Regions from separate parts of the Pseudomonas tussilaginis genome, predicted to be linked through region 2. Evidence: predicted binding sites of a transcription regulator. Region 2 holds the regulator's gene; each other region holds the start of a gene.
What was found. Region 2 encodes FliA, which starts transcription of late flagellar genes. Its sites were predicted from a motif close to CTAAAGTTTNNNNNNNNNNNGCCGNTAA; they were not measured.
Positions count from the first base shown of each region.

Region 1: the regulator FliA is predicted to act here: its motif matches at 2,055-2,082, upstream of CX511_RS17370 (methyl-accepting chemotaxis protein).
Region 3: the regulator FliA is predicted to act here: its motif matches at 2,852-2,879, upstream of CX511_RS08750 (methyl-accepting chemotaxis protein).
Region 4: the regulator FliA is predicted to act here: its motif matches at 2,541-2,568, upstream of CX511_RS17860 (methyl-accepting chemotaxis protein).

Region 1 covers NZ_CP088149.1:3,898,467-3,902,614, forward strand. The annotation lists gene CX511_RS17360 (FecR family protein) at 1-514, shown strand, start outside; gene CX511_RS17365 (Na+/H+ antiporter family protein) at 545-1,864, opposite strand; gene CX511_RS17370 (methyl-accepting chemotaxis protein) at 2,124-4,148, shown strand, end outside.
Region 2 covers NZ_CP088149.1:4,167,720-4,171,867, forward strand. The annotation lists gene CX511_RS18540 (chemotaxis protein CheA) at 1-181, opposite strand, end outside; gene CX511_RS18545 (protein phosphatase CheZ) at 194-982, opposite strand; gene CX511_RS18550 (chemotaxis response regulator CheY) at 1,002-1,376, opposite strand; gene fliA (RNA polymerase sigma factor FliA) at 1,481-2,221, opposite strand; gene fleN (flagellar synthesis regulator FleN) at 2,218-3,051, opposite strand; gene flhF (flagellar biosynthesis GTPase FlhF) at 3,171-4,148, opposite strand, start outside.
Region 3 covers NZ_CP088149.1:1,884,560-1,888,707, reverse strand. The annotation lists gene acnA (aconitate hydratase AcnA) at 1-2,667, shown strand, start outside; gene CX511_RS08750 (methyl-accepting chemotaxis protein) at 2,910-4,148, shown strand, end outside.
Region 4 covers NZ_CP088149.1:4,007,205-4,011,352, forward strand. The annotation lists gene fabB (beta-ketoacyl-ACP synthase I) at 1-640, shown strand, start outside; gene CX511_RS17860 (methyl-accepting chemotaxis protein) at 858-2,483, opposite strand; gene CX511_RS17865 (DUF3859 domain-containing protein) at 2,623-3,087, opposite strand; gene CX511_RS17870 (amidohydrolase family protein) at 3,163-4,148, opposite strand, start outside.

The sequences.
Region 1 (4,148 bases), 270 kb from region 2:
GGTCCAGCACGATAGCCAGCATCCATTCGTGGTCCATGCCGCCCAAGGCCAGGCCCGAGTGACCGGCACCCAGTTCAATGTCTGGAAGTATGAAGATCAGGTCAAAGTAACCTTGGTTGAAGGATCGGTACTGGTCAGCAGCGATGCGCATGACAGCGATGGTGGCTATCGCCTGGGACCAGGCATGCAGGCCAGCTACCAGTCCGGCGACTTCGAACCACGCCTGAGCCAGACCTACACCCACGACACCAGCCTGGCCTGGCGCAACGGCAAGTTGATCCTCGACAACCTGAGCCTCGCTCAAGCCCTGCCGCAAATCAACCGCTACCTGGACAAGCCCCTGCAACTGGCTGACGAAAGCACCGGCAACATTCGTATCAGTGGCATCTACGACACCAGTCAGATCAAGCGCCTGGTCGGCAACTTGCCCAAAGTCTTGCCGGTCTACCTGACCCGGACCAAAGACGGCAACATGCTCCTCAACCGGATCTCGCCACCACCTGCACGAGGTTGAGCCTTGCGCTCAACCTCGCTTGGTTGAGTGCTAGAGCATCATGGCCGCCAGCCAACCGAACGCCAGCAAGGGCAAGTTGTAATGGAGGAAGGTCGGCACCACGGTGTCCCAGATATGGTGATGCTGGCCATCGACGTTAAGCCCCGAGGTCGGACCCAGGGTCGAATCCGAAGCCGGTGAGCCCGCATCCCCCAGTGCACCGGCGGTTCCGACGATGCACACGGTGGCCACCGGGTCGAAGCCCAACTGCACGCACAGCGGCACGAAAATCGCGGCAAGAATTGGCACGGTAGAAAACGACGAGCCAATCCCCATGGTCACCAACAAGCCCACCAGCAACATCAACAGTGCGCCGACACCTTTACTGTGATCAATCCAGGCCGCCGAGGTCTCCACCAGGCTCTTGACCTCACCCGTGGCCTTCATGACTTCAGCGAAACCGGACGCGGCGATCATGATGAAGCCGATCATGGCCATCATCTTCATGCCTTCCGTGAACAGGTCATCCGTTTCCTTCCAGCGCACGATGCCCGAAACCGAGAAAATCAAAAAGCCGGCCATAGCGCCAATGATCATCGAGTCCAGCCACAACTGGATGATGAATGCTGCGGCGATGGCAATACCGGCCACCAGCAGGGTCAGCGGGTTGTAGCGCACCGCCACCTGTTCGACCTGTTCGATTTTTTCCAGATCATAGACGCGCTTTTTGCGGTAGCTGAACAACACCGCCAGGAGCAGGCCAAAGAGCATCCCCGCTGCCGGAATAGCCATCGCGTGCGTAACGTTGACAGCACTGACATCCACGCCACTGCGGCTGACGTTGGCCAGCAGGATCTCGTTGAGGAAGATGTTGCCAAAGCCCACCGGCAAGAACATGTACGGCGTAATCAGACCGAACGTCATCACGCAGGCCACCAGGCGTCGATCGATCTGCAGCTTGGTCAGCACATAGAGCAGTGGCGGCACCAGCAATGGAATAAAGGCGATGTGGATTGGCAGGATATTCTGCGAGGAGATCGCCACCACCAGCAACAAGCCAATCAGTAGCCATTTGACCTTGCCGGCATTGCCATGGCCTTGCTGACCGACCATGGCCAAGGCGCGATCGGCCAGGGCATGGGCCATGCCGGACTTGGCAATCGCCACGGCGAAGGCGCCGAGCAAGGCATAGGACAAGGCAACCGTCGCGCCACCGCCCAGGCCACTGTTGAAGGCCTTGAGCGTTCCGTCGATGCCCAGGCCACCCACCAGTCCCCCAGCCAGGGCGCCGACGATCAGGGCGATCACCACATGCACGCGGGACAGACTCAAGATCAGCATGATGCCGACCGCGGCAATTACTGCATTCATTCCTGTGACCTCTAGAAACCAGACAAAAAGCGACCGATTCGGCGACAAACTGCCCGCAGGCAATGGCCGAACGACGGTATTTTTATGGAGGGCGCACACTCTGAAGCAGGGCTTCGCGCTTGTCAAAGTCCGCAGTGCGATCAGTGTCGTAGGAATGACCGAAAACGACGCATCTAAATTGAACGTTTGAATAAAGAAACGGGCGAATCTGCCGATAAGGTCGGCAGCCTCAATCTTTTTTGGATCAAAGGACTTCGCCATGTCGTTCAGACAACTTTCCATTCAGTGGAAAATCACCCTGCTAGCCGGCTTGTGCCTGGCCAGCATCGTTACCCTGCTGGTTGGCCTTTCGTTGTACCGCATGGAACAGAGCTCGGCGCTGGTCAAGGCCAGCAGTATGCAGATGCTCACTGAAGCGGCCCAGGGACGCATCGAATCCCAGGGCGAAGTCCAGGCTTTGAACATTCGCCGCCAGTTCATGGATGCCTATCAGTACGGCGCCGGCTTCGCCCGCCAGGTCCTATTCTTGCGCGAACAGTCGGAGAAGCGCTTTCTCGATGCTTTCGATCTGCGTGAGGACCTGACTCGCCAAGTACGTGCAGCCTTGCAGGCCAACCCTGATTTGCTTGGCCTGTCGCTGGTATTCGAGCCCAATGCGCTGGACAACAAAGACGAATTGTTCGTCAACCAGGAGCAACTGGGCAGCAACGAAAAAGGCCGCTTTGCCCTGTACTGGTCGCAACCGACCCCGGGCAAGCTGACCTCCATGGCCCTGCCGGAAAGTGACATGGCCGATACCAGCATCGGCCCCAGCGGCGAGCCAGCCAACACCTGGTCGGTGTGCCCGCGTACGACCGGCAAGACCTGTGTCATCGAACCTTATTTCTATGAGATTGACGGCCAACGGGTGCTGATGACCAGCATCGTGTTCCCGCTGATGGTCGCAGACAAAGTGGTCGCCACCTTGTCCATCGACATTAACCTGAACAGCCTGCAGGCCCTGAGCCAACAAGCCAGCAGCAACCTTTACCAGGGCCAGACCCAGGTGAGCATCCTCAGCCCCGTGGGCTTGCTGGCTGGCTACAGCCCGGACGCGGGCAAACTGGCCCAGCGCATTGATCAGGTCGACACTGAGAAAGGTGCCGAACTGATCCGCCTGCTGGCCGACAGCACACCGCTGCACAGCATCCAGTATGAGCAGCGTCTGAAAGTCCTGGCTTCCTTTGCGCCGATCCCCGGCGGCAAAGCCTGGGGCGTGCTGCTCGACGTTCCGCAAAGTGCCCTGACCGGCCCGGCCGAAGCCCTCAAGCAAGAACTCGACCGCAGCAACACCAGCGGCACCCTGGTCGAACTCGGTCTGGGCGGACTGGCAGCCATCGTCGGCCTGTTGCTGATCTGGCTGCTGGCCCGCGGCGTAACCCGCCCGATTCTCGGCGTAGCGTCCATGCTCAAGGACATCGCCAGCGGCGAAGGCGACCTGACCCGGCGCCTCACCTACGACAAACACGACGAGCTGGGCGAGCTGGCGGGCTGGTTCAACCGTTTCCTGGACAAGCTGCAGCCGACTATCGCCGAGGTCAAACGCTCGGTTCAGGCCGCCCGCGATACCGCCGATCAGTCGTCGGCGATTGCCAGCCAGACCAGCGCTGGCATGGAACAGCAATACCGCCAGGTCGACCAGGTCGCTACCGCCTCGCATGAAATGAGCGCCACCGCCCAGGACGTTGCCCGCAGCGCCGCCCAGGCCGCCCAGGCTGCCCGCGACGCCGATCAGGCCACACGCCAGGGCCTGGCGGTCATCGATCGCACCACCACCAGCATCGACACCCTGGCGGCAGACATGAGCACCGCCATGGCGCAGGTGGAAGGTCTGGCCGAGAACAGCGACAAGATTGGCTCTGTCTTGGAAGTGATCCGTTCCATCGCCGAGCAGACCAACTTGCTGGCCCTCAACGCGGCCATCGAAGCCGCGCGCGCCGGTGAAGCCGGTCGTGGTTTCGCCGTGGTCGCCGATGAGGTGCGTAACCTGGCTCGCCGTACTCAAGAGTCGGTGGAAGAAACCCGCCAGGTCATTGAACAGCTGCAAGCCGGTACCCGCGAAGTGGTCGGTGCCATGGACAGCAGCCATCGTCAGGCGCAAGGCAGTGTTGAACAGGTCAGCCAGGCGGTCACTGCCTTGCAGCAGATCGGTGATGCGGTCACCGTGATCAGTGACATGAACCTGCAGATCGCCAGCGCCGCCGAAGAGCAAAGCGCTGTGGCCGAAGAGATCAACAATAACGTC
Region 2 (4,148 bases):
TGAGCTGGAGGAAGCCGGCGCCCCCTTTTACAGTGTGAAAACCGCGAAAGATCGCATTGAGCAGATCGGCATCATCCGGACGGCTTTCCAGCTCGACCAGTTGCTCGGACAGTTGCTCAAGAATCTCGCCGGCTTCTACCAGAAAATCCTGAAGGATTTCTTCATCGGCGCCGAAGCTCATTAAACGTGCTCCCTAAAAACCCAGACTGGACAGCAGATCGTCGACATCGTCCTGACCGGACACAACGTCTTCACGCTTATCGGCATGAATCTGCGGACCTTCACCCCGAGTTGGATGTTTTTCTTGATCTTTTTCAGCGCGCAACTGCTGGTGGTCATGTTCGATACCGGCAAAACGGTCGACTTGACTGGCCATCAGCACGAGCTTGAGCAGATTGCTTTCTACTTCGGTGACCAGTGCCGTAACACGTTTGATCACCTGACCGGTCAGGTCCTGATAGTCCTGAGCCAGCAAAATATCATTGAGGTGGCCGGCGACCTTGCGGTTGCCTTCCTCGCTGCGCGTGAGAAAACTGTCGACGCGTTTGGCCAGTTCGCGAAACTCCGGCGCGGCCACTTCGCGGCGCATGAAGCGCTGCCAATCGACGCTCAGTGCCTGAGCTTCGTCGCTCAGCTCATTGAGTACCGGTGTGCTGGCTTCAACCAGATCCATAGTCCGGTTGGCCGCCCCTTCCGTCAGCTTGACCACATAGGACAGGCGTTCGGTGGCGTCAGTGATCTGTGAGACCTCTTCGGCCTGAGGCATTTGCGGATCGATCTGGAAGCTGACGATCGCACTGTGCAACTCACGCGTGAGCTTACCCACTTCCTGGTACAGGCCACGGTCACGGGTCTGGTTCAGCTGATGGATCAGTTGCACTGCGTCGCCGAATTTGCCCCGCTCGAGACTGTCGACCAGTTCGTGGGCATGCTTCTTCAGTGTTGACTCGAAGCCGTCCAACGATGAATGTGTTTGCTCCATAGTGCCCCCGTGGCGTGTCTTAGCTATTGACGCGCTCGAAGATCTTCTCGATCTTTTCTTTCAGCACTTGCGCCGTGAACGGCTTGACCACATAGCCGTTAACCCCGGCCTGGGCTGCTTCAATGATCTGTTCACGCTTGGCTTCAGCCGTCACCATCAACACCGGCAGGTGCTTGAGACGCTCGTCAGCACGTACTTTGCGCAGCAGGTCGATACCGGACATGCCAGGCATGTTCCAGTCGGTCACGAGAAAGTCGAAATGGCCGCTTTCGAGCATTGGCAGTGCGGTGTTGCCGTCGTCAGCCTCCTGGGTATTAGTGAAGCCCAGGTCACGCAGCAAGTTCTTGATGATCCGCCGCATCGTCGAAAAATCGTCGACGATGAGGATTTTCATGTCTTTGTTCAATTAGACCTCCAAGCAGTCTTTAACGCGCTCAGCGCTGAACGCGCATTCAATCAATTCGGGCACTACATTTCACGACTGCATTGAACCTGCGTTCAACGCGCCCGCCATTCCCCCAGGCGACTGCGCAAACGCGCCGCGCACTGGCTATGCAACTGGCTGACACGCGACTCGCTGACACCCAGCACCTCACCGATTTCCTTGAGGTTCAGCTCTTCGTCGTAGTACAGCGCCAATACCAGGCGCTCACGTTCGGGCAGGTTGGCGATGGCATCGGCCAGGGCTGCCTGAAAACGCTCGTCTTCCAGGTCGCGCGAAGGCTCGAGCTGGGCACTGGCGCCATCCTCGTGCAGGCCTTCATGTTCGCCGTCCTGCAACAGGTCGTCGAAACTGAACAGGCGGCTGCCCAGGGTGTCATTCAAAATCCCGTAGTAATCATCGAGACTCAATTGGAGTTCGGCAGCAACCTCGTGATCTTTAGCGTCACGGCCGGTTTTTGCTTCAATTGCCCGAATCGCGTCACTGACCATGCGGGTATTGCGGTGAACCGAACGTGGTGCCCAGTCCCCTTTGCGTACTTCGTCAAGCATTGCCCCGCGGATCCGGATACCGGCGTAGGTCTCGAAACTGGCACCCTTGCTCGCGTCGTACTTGTTGGCAACTTCGAGCAGGCCGATCATGCCGGCCTGGATCAGGTCTTCCACCTGCACACTGGCCGGCAAACGCGCCAGCAAGTGATAGGCGATACGTTTGACCAGCGGCGCATAGCGCTCGATCAACTCGTACTGACCATCGCGAGAAGCCTTGCTGTACATCCGATAACCGCTGGCGTTCATAGCACCGGACCTGCACTCGTCGGCTGCACCAGGCGCTCGACAAAAAACTCCAGATGACCCCGCGGGTTGGCAGGCAACGGCCAGGTATCGACCTTCTGAGCAATGGCCTTGAACGCCAGCGCGCACTTGGAACGCGGAAAGGCTTCATAGACTGCTCGTTGCTTCTGCACTGCCTTGCGCACACATTCGTCGTAAGGCACGGCGCCAACGTATTGTAGGGCCACGTCCAGGAAGCGATCTGTGACCTTGGTCAACTTGGCGAACAGGTTGCGCCCTTCCTGAGGGCTTTGCGCCATGTTGGCCAGGACCCGGAAGCGGTTCATGCCGTAGTCACGGTTGAGCAGTTTGATCAGGGCGTAAGCGTCGGTGATCGAGGTGGGCTCATCGCACACCACCAGCAACACCTCCTGGGCGGCGCGGACAAAACTGACGACCGAGTCACCGATACCGGCAGCGGTATCGATCACCAGCACATCGAGGTTGTCACCAATTTCGCTGAATGCCTGGATCAAGCCTGCGTGTTGAGCAGGCGCCAGATGCACCATGCTCTGCGTGCCGGACGCGGCAGGCACAATGCGCACCCCGCCCGGCCCCTGCAGCAGCACATCGCGCAGCTCGCAGCGCCCCTCAATGACGTCAGCCAGGGTGCGCTTGGGCGTCAGGCCGAGCAATACGTCGACATTGGCCAGGCCCAGGTCGGCGTCCAGCAGCATGACCCGACGGCCAAGCTCTGCCAGCGCCAATGACAGGTTCACCGACACATTGGTCTTGCCGACGCCACCTTTGCCGCCAGTTACGGCGATCACCTGTACGGGATGCATGCTACCCATGTTTGTTCATTACCTTGTCTTGCTTAGACCGAGGCCACATGACCGGCTGCGCTTTCAACACCTGAAAAATGCCTGGCAGTCCATCAATGCAGATACTTTGCAACGTCTTCACAATCACCTCAGCCGACACGCTTGCCGGGACTGTGGTAGAGATCAGCGAACATATCGGCCATCGCCTCTTCGCTGGGCTCGTCCTGCATCTGCACACTGACCGCGCGACTGACCAATTGGTGGCGGCGCGGCAGGTGCAAATCGTCAGGAATGCGCGGCCCATCGGTAAGATAGGCCACTGGCAATTCGTGACTGATGGCCAGGCTCAGGACTTCACCGAGGCTGGCCGTTTCATCAAGCTTGGTCAGGATGCACCCGGCCAGCCCGCAGCGCTTGTAGCTGTGATAGGCGGCGGTGAGCACCTGCTTCTGGCTGGTGGTTGCCAGCACCAGATAATTTTTAGACGCAATACCGCGTCCGGCAAGGGTCTCCAGCTGCATGCGCAGGGCTGGATCACTGGCCTGCAGGCCGGCGGTATCGATCAGGACCACGCGCTTGCGCAGCAACGGCTCAAGGGCCTGGGCCAGCGACTGCCCCGGATCCACATGAGTAACCGACACATTGAGGATCCGCCCCAAGGTCTTGAGCTGCTCCTGGGCACCGATACGGAAACTGTCCATGCTCACCAGCGCCAGGTTCTGCGCGCCGTACTTGAGCACATAACGCGCCGCCAATTTGGCCAGGGTGGTGGTCTTGCCCATGCCGGCCGGACCGACCATGGCAATGACACCGCCTTCCTCGATCGGTTCGACTTCCGGCACATCAATTCTGCGTGCCAGGTGCGCCAACAGCATGCGCCAGGCATGACGCGGCTCTTCGATGCCGCTGATCTGCTCCAGCAGCTCATGCGCCAGCGGGCCGGACAGACCAATACGCTGCAGGCGCCGCCAAAGGTTGGCCTTCTGTGGTTGATTGCCCTGCAACTGGCTCCAGGCCAACGAGCCGAGCTGGACTTCAAGCAGTTCGCGCAGCCCGGTAAGCTCCGAGCGCATGGCATCGAACAGGCGCGGGTCCACCGGCGCGGCGGCCGGGGCCGGCGTGACGGG
Region 3 (4,148 bases), 2.3 Mb from region 2:
ACCGAAGCCGCCAAGAGCCTCGGCGACCTGCAGCGTCTGCCGATGTCGCTGAAGGTCCTGCTGGAAAATCTGCTGCGCTGGGAAGACAACAAGACCGTCACCCGCGATGACCTCAGCGCCTTGGCCGACTGGCTCAAGGAGCGCCGCTCCGACCGCGAAATCCAGTACCGCCCAGCACGGGTGCTGATGCAGGATTTCACCGGGGTTCCAGCAGTGGTTGACCTGGCGGCCATGCGCGCCGCCATGGCCAAGGCCGGCGGCGACCCGCAGCGGATCAATCCGCTGTCGCCAGTGGACCTGGTCATCGACCACTCGGTGATGGTCGACCGCTACGCCAGCCAGGAGGCCTTTGCCCAGAACGTCGACATCGAAATGCAACGCAACGGCGAACGCTATGCCTTCCTGCGCTGGGGCCAGAATGCCTTCGATAACTTCAGCGTAGTTCCCCCGGGCACCGGCATCTGCCATCAGGTCAACCTGGAGTACCTGGGCCGCACGGTCTGGACCCGTGAAGAAGACGGGCGCACGTATGCCTTCCCTGACACCTTGGTTGGCACCGACTCGCACACCACCATGATCAACGGCCTCGGCGTTCTCGGCTGGGGTGTGGGCGGTATCGAAGCGGAAGCGGCCATGCTCGGCCAGCCCGTATCGATGCTGATCCCAGAGGTTATCGGCTTCAAACTGACTGGTAAGCTGCGCGAAGGCATCACCGCCACCGACCTGGTGCTGACCGTTACACAGATGCTGCGCAAGAAAGGCGTGGTCGGCAAGTTCGTCGAGTTTTACGGCGATGGCCTGGCCGACCTGCCCTTGGCTGACCGTGCAACCATCGCCAACATGGCACCGGAGTATGGCGCCACCTGTGGTTTCTTCCCGGTTGACCAGGTGACGTTGGACTACCTGCGCCTGTCCGGTCGGCCAGAGGCGACGGTCAAGTTGGTCGAAGCTTACTGCAAGGAACAGGGCTTATGGCGCCTGCCCGGTCAGGAGCCAGCGTTTACCGACACCCTGGCCCTGGACATGCATGAGGTTGAAGCGAGCCTCGCCGGCCCCAAACGCCCCCAGGACCGGGTCGCACTCTCGCAAGTCAGTCAGGCCTTCGACAGCTTCCTCGGCCTGCAGCTACGCGCCTCAAGCAAAGACGTCGGCCGCCTGGAAAGCGAAGGCGGTGGTGGTGTTGCAGTGGGTAATGCCGACCAGGCTGGCGAAGTCAGCTATGAACATGAAGGCCAAAGCCATCAGTTACGCGATGGCGCGGTGGTGATCGCGGCCATTACGTCCTGCACAAACACCTCCAACCCCAGTGTGATGATGGCGGCCGGCCTGGTGGCGAAGAAAGCGGTCGAGAAAGGCTTGAAACGCAAACCTTGGGTCAAGAGCTCGCTGGCGCCCGGCTCCAAAGTGGTGACTGACTACTACAAGGCCGCAGGCCTGACCCCTTACCTCGACGCCCTCGGCTTCGATCTGGTCGGCTACGGCTGCACCACCTGCATTGGCAACTCCGGCCCCCTGGATGAAGTGATCGAAAAGGCCATTACCGGCGCGGACCTGACCGTGGCCTCTGTGCTCTCGGGCAACCGCAACTTCGAGGGCCGTGTACACCCCCTGGTGAAAACCAACTGGCTGGCCTCACCGCCACTGGTAGTTGCCTATGCACTGGCCGGCAGTGTACGCCTGGACCTGAGTAGCGAACCGCTGGGTATGGGTAACGACGGCAAACCGGTGTACCTGCGTGACATCTGGCCGAGCCAGCAGGAAATTGCGGTCGCCGTTGCCAACGTCGACACCGCAATGTTCCACAAGGAATACGCCGAGGTCTTCGCCGGTGACGCCCAATGGCAAGCGATCGAAGTGCCGCAAGCGGCCACCTACGTTTGGCAAGATGACTCCACCTATATCCAGCACCCGCCGTTCTTCGATGACATCACCGGCCCGCTGCCGGTCATCAACGACATTCACGGCGCCCGGATACTGGCCCTGCTTGGCGACTCGGTGACCACCGACCACATCTCACCGGCCGGCAACATCAAGGCCGACAGCCCGGCCGGGCGTTACCTGCGCGATAAAGGCGTGGAACCTCGCGACTTCAACTCCTACGGCTCGCGCCGCGGCAACCACGAAGTGATGATGCGCGGCACATTCGCCAATATCCGCATCCGCAACGAAATGCTCGGCGGCGAAGAAGGTGGCAACACCCTCTATATCCCCAGCGGTGAGAAGCTGGCGATCTACGATGCGGCTATGCGCTATCAGGCCGACGGCACGCCTCTGGTGGTAATTGCCGGCCAGGAGTACGGCACCGGCTCCAGCCGCGACTGGGCAGCCAAAGGCACCAACCTACTGGGCATCAAAGCGGTACTGGCGGAAAGCTTCGAGCGTATCCACCGCTCCAATCTGGTGGGCATGGGCGTGTTACCGTTGCAGTTCAGCGCCGGGCAAACGCGCAAAACCCTGGGGTTAGATGGCAGCGAACACATCGATATCCTTGGCTTGAGCAACGCCAAAATCCAGCCGCATATGCAACTGACCCTGATGATCAGCCGCCAGGACGGACGTCAGGACCAGATCGACGTACTGTGCCGAATCGATACCCTCAATGAAGTGGAGTACTTCAAGGCAGGCGGCATTCTGCATTACGTGCTGCGGCAATTGATCGCATCCTGAAGGAGCGGCCCGGCCTTTATGGCCGGGCTTCATCAGGTCGAGGCCTGGATGGACAGGTGGTCACCTGCTGACTACTGTGTCAAAAATCTGAAATATAGTTGCTAAAGTAGCCAACTTTGCGCAAACGCCATAGCGCAGCCCAGAATTTGGATCCTTGCGGCAGATCAAGCAGCGCAAATATTCATTCAACAAACCCCTCACGCTGCCGATAACCCTCGAAAGCCTTGCGGATTGAACAGCTAATGCGTAACAACCAGCCGATTACCCAGCGCGAACGGACTTTCCCTGCTCAACAACGCTTGATCTCGACCACCGATACCAAGGGTGTCATCACCTATTGCAACGATGCGTTCGTCGAAATCAGCGGTTTCTCCCGCGAGGAGCTGATGCGCGCGCCGCACAACCTGGTGCGCCATCCCGATGTGCCACCAGCGGTGTTCGCGCACATGTGGGGCACGCTCAAGCAAGGCTTGCCATGGATGGGTATCGTCAAGAATCGCTGCAAAAGCGGCGATCACTATTGGGTCAACGCCTACGTTACCCCGGTGTTCGAGAGCAACCAGGTAGTCGGCTATGAGTCGGTTCGGGTCAAGCCCACCGCCGAGCAGGTACGTCGCGCCGAAGCCCTGTACCAGCGCATCAACCAGGGCCGCTCGGCGATCCCGCGCCGTGATAAGTGGCTGCCGGTGGTACAGGATTGGCTGCCCTTCATTCTGGTCAGTCAGATCGGCTTCCTGATCGGCAACTGGCTCGGTCATTCCTGGGGCTTTGCCCTGGCGGCCGGCCTGTCGGTGCCGCTCGGCCTGCTTGGCCTGAGCTGGCAGCAACGCGGCCTCAAGCGCCTGCTGCGCCTGGCCGAACAATCCACTTCCGACCCGCTGATCGCGCAGATGTACACCGACAGCCGCGGCGTGCAGGCACGACTGGAGATGGCCATGCTCAGCCAGGACGCGCGCATGAAAACCTGCCTGACGCGCTTGCAGGACACTGCCGAGCACCTCAACGAACAAGCCCGACAGTCCGACACCCTGGCCCATAACAGCTCCTCAGGCCTTGAGCGCCAGCGCGTCGAAACTGAACAAGTCGCTGCTGCAGTTAACCAGATGGCGGCTACGACCCAGGAAGTAGCCAACCACGTCCAGCGTACGGCTGACGCCACCCAGGAAGCCAATCGCCTGACCGGCCGTGGCCGCGACATCGCAGGGGAAACCCGCGATGCCATTCAGCGCCTGTCGGCAGCGGTCGGTGAGACCGGCCTGACCGTGACCCAGCTGGCGCGCGACAGCGACGAAATCGGCGGCGTGGTCGATGTGATCAAAGGCATTGCCGATCAGACCAACCTGCTTGCTCTCAACGCCGCCATCGAAGCCGCGCGGGCGGGTGAAATGGGCCGTGGATTTGCCGTGGTCGCCGATGAAGTCCGCCAGCTGGCCCAACGCACCAGCGAATCGACCGGGCAGATTCACAGCCTGATCGCCAAG
Region 4 (4,148 bases), 160 kb from region 2:
CCAGTCGTTCCTGTTCGACGCCATGGGCGCCCTGTCCAGCAAGCGCAACGACACTCCAGAAAAAGCCTCCCGTGCTTACGACAATGACCGTGACGGTTTTGTCATCGCCGGTGGTGGCGGCATGGTCGTGGTTGAAGAGCTGGAACACGCCCTGGCCCGCGGCGCAAAAATCTACGCCGAGATCGTTGGCTACGGTGCTACTTCCGATGGCTACGACATGGTCGCGCCAAGCGGCGAAGGCGCCATCCGCTGCATGCAGATGGCCATGTCGACCGTTGATGCACCGATCGACTACCTGAACACCCACGGCACCTCGACCCCAGTGGGCGACGTTGCTGAGATCAAGGGTGTTCGTGAAGTGTTCGGTGACAAGGCGCCAGCCATCAGCTCGACCAAGAGCCTGTCCGGTCACTCGCTGGGCGCCGCAGGCGTTCACGAAGCGATCTACTGCATGCTGATGATGGAAGGCAACTTCATTGCCGGCTCCGCCAACATCGACGAGCTGGACCCCGCCGTTGCCGATATGCCAATCCTGACCAAAACCCAGGAAAACGCCAAGATCGACACCGTGATGAGCAACAGCTTCGGTTTCGGTGGCACCAACGCCACCCTGGTGCTCAAGCGCTGGGAAGGCAAGTAAGGGTTAGCCTCTTACACTGAAAACGCCCCGACTGGTTCGGGGCGTTTTTGTGTGTACCTGCAATTGATCCGTAGCCGCTGCCGTCAGGCTGCGATCGGCTGCGAAGCAGTCGCCATCCAGCCGCCGCGAGGGACCGCAATAGCGGCCGCTGCACGCCCGATCGCAGCCTGGCGGCAGCGGCTACAGCAGGCCAAGTCAGCCTATTGCAGTTGCACAGCTACACCGAGAACCTGCCTACCAGGCCATTCAGATCAATCGCCAACTGCGACAACGCCTGACTCGCGGCATTGGTCTGGTTTGCCCCCGCAGACGTTTGCAGCGCCAGGTCACGAATGTTGGTCAGGTTGCGGTCTACCTCTCGCGCCACCTGTGCCTGCTGCTCGGACGCACTGGCGATCACCAAATTACGCTCGTTGATCAAGCTGATGGCCGTGGCGATTTCCTCCAACGCCGCCCCCGCCGCATGCGCCCCATCCAGGGTACTGCGGGCACGCTCGTTGCTCTGCTGCATACCTTCCACAGCCCGGTCTGTGCCCTGCTGGATACCATTGATCATCTGCTCAATTTCCCGCGTCGACTGCTGCGTGCGATGCGCCAGCGCCCGTACTTCATCGGCAACAACGGCAAAGCCACGCCCGGCGTCTCCCGCCCGGGCTGCCTCGATTGCGGCATTGAGGGCCAGCAGGTTGGTCTGCTCGGCAATCGAGCCGATCACATCCAGCACTTTGGTAATGCCGTGCACCTGTTGCGCCAGCTGCCCAACCTCCTCCGCATTGGACGTCACCCCGGCCGCCAGCGACTCGATCGAGGCCACGGTCAAACGCACCTGCTCTCGGCCCTGGCGAGCAATCCGGTCCGACTCACGGGACGCTTCGGAAGTGGCCACAGCATTGCTTGCCACCTCCTCCACCGCGGTGGTCATCTGGTTAACTGCGGTAGCCGCCTGTTCGATCTCCTGGCTCTGCTGCATCAAGCCGCGAGTGGCATCTTCGGTCACTGCGCTGAGCTCCTCAGATGCCGAGGCCAACTGATTCGACGAATCAGAAATGCGCCCAATGGTCTCGCGCAGGCTTTGCTGCATTTGCTTGAGGGCCGCCAGCAGGCGCGCCGGCTCGTCCTTGCCCTGTACCGCAATCTGCGGCGTCAGGTCGCCCGTGGCCACCACCTCAGCCACCTGCAGTGACTGGGCCAAGGGCCGGACGATACTGCGGGTCAGGGTCAGCGCCAGGAGCACCGTCATTACCAAGGCCGCCAGCAACAGGCAAACCACCCAGATCCAGGCACGTTGGTACACCGCCTCGGCGAGATCGGTAGCGTTATTGGCGTGATGATTATTGAGTGCGATCAACTCGTTGAGCGTGGCGGCAAGCTGGTCGGCCAACTGGTTCATTTCACCATTGACCACAGCAACTGCTGCCTCGACCTGCCCCTCCTGGGACAGCTGAGTAACCTGGGCCTGCAGTCCCAAGTACTGCTGCTCCGTCTTCAAGTAGCGATCAAACAGCACTTGCTCTTGCGGTAGAACAATCAGCGCCTGGTACTGCTGCTGCGCTTTGCTTAGACCGGCTTTTATTTCTTCGATGCGCGCCTTGTTTTGCTGCAGCGATTGCGGATCGCGGTTGATCAGCAAGCGCAAGGTCAAGGCACGGATGCGCATGGTGTCCTGAGTCATCTGCCCTACGGCAATGACACTGGGCAGCCAGTTGCTGTCAACCTGCTCGGACTGCTGGCGCATGCTGGTCATCTGCATCAAGGCAAATACGCCAAGAGCAAACACCAGCAGGGCCACCAGACCAAAGCCCAAGGCTGCCCTGGGCGCGATATTGATATTTCTCAAGCTCATCTTCCGGCTCCTTCCAAAAGCGCTGCACAACAATGCAGCAATCCCTTCTTCTAGAAGATATCGGCCCTTGGAAGAATTGCGTTAGACGAAAACGTGATATCAAAGCGCCTGCTCATCTCGACGACAGGTGCGGCCCGTCTCAGCGCACAGTAAAGCGCTGCTCGGCCAGCAGGCGATCCCCCTGGAACACCATGAAATGCCATTGGCCCGGCACCACTTCGTAATTTTCAGTGAACTCGAAGGCCATTACATCCTGTGCCGCCCCTGGCACCAGCTTCTGTACCACTTCAAATTTGTCATGGCGCTTGCCGTCGGGGGTGCGCACCCCAGGGGTGAGGTACAACAGGGTCAGTGGCGTGTCTTCAGCAGCCTTGCCCTCAAGGCGATAACGCATCCCGAACTTGCTGCCCAGGCGCGCCGGAATCTCGTCGGTGTGCTCGATGGTCTGGTTGTTCTGAGTCAGCACCCGTTCGCCAGGCTGGAAGTTCTGATGACGGGTTTCAAACAGCCCGTACTCGATCGGTCCTTGGACCCGGACCTCGGCACTGGCCAGGCCACTGACCAGCACAAGCCCGCACACAGCGCTCAAACGACTGAAAAACATGATGCACTCCATCAGAATTGATGGCGGCAGGCTATGACGCTGGCATGACAGACTGATGACAACTGGGGAACTGGCTCAACGCCGCTTGGGCAGCACCGCGAGAAAGTTATCCACGGCAACCTTTTGCGCGACGTCTGCTGGCAAGGCATCGAGGAACGGATCGAAGCTGTGCAATTGCTCCCCCAGGCTACTGAAGCGCCCGACCACGTCAGAACCGAGCATAAAGCGTTCTGGGAAGCGTTTGACCAATTCGACCCACTCAGCCCTAGGCTTACCGCGCTCGTCCAGCAGGTAAGGCTGCAGGACGCTCCAGGACAGGTCAATGTACAAGTTGGGATACGTCTCGAGCATGCGGGACAGAGTCGGCAGCAAGAAATCCAATTGTGTTTGATGCCGATGAATTTCCAGACTGGTTCCGGCATGGGCCCAGATGAAACGGGTATGCGGATGATTGCGCAACGGCGCTTCGATTTCCGCCAGGTACAGTGGATTGCGCTCACGCTTGGAGGTGATGTTGGAGTGGATCAGCACCGGCAGGTCCTGCTCAGCCGCCAGGTGGTAAATACGCGTCATGGCCTCGTTGTTGGCGCGCGGGGTATCGCCGCTGGTCAGGGCGGTCAGGTCGTCATGACGGGTGAAAACCTCACCAATGCCCTGCCAAAGACCTGGATTCAGCTCAAGCATCCGCTCGATGTGCGCCACTGCATTTTTGTCTACGGGATTGAAGCCGGTCAGAAACGGGTGAAAACGCCGACGCTGCTCGGGCTCAAGCTTCTCCAATGCTGCGGCGATATAGATATCAGTAGCGCTGTACCAATAGGCATCAGCATCGTCACCGGCGTAGTAGCGCGGGCGCTTGGGTTCATCCTCATGCCATTTTTTTGCCACCGCCACACCGGAGATCATCGACTGATCGATGCGCGCTTCGTCCATCGCTTTGAGCAGCGCGTCCATGCCCTCGCTTTCCTGAAAGAAATCCACATAGTGCAAATGCGCATCACTGTAGCGGTACTCCCGCGCCTGCACACTTTGCAAGGTCAAGCCCATCAACACGACCCAGA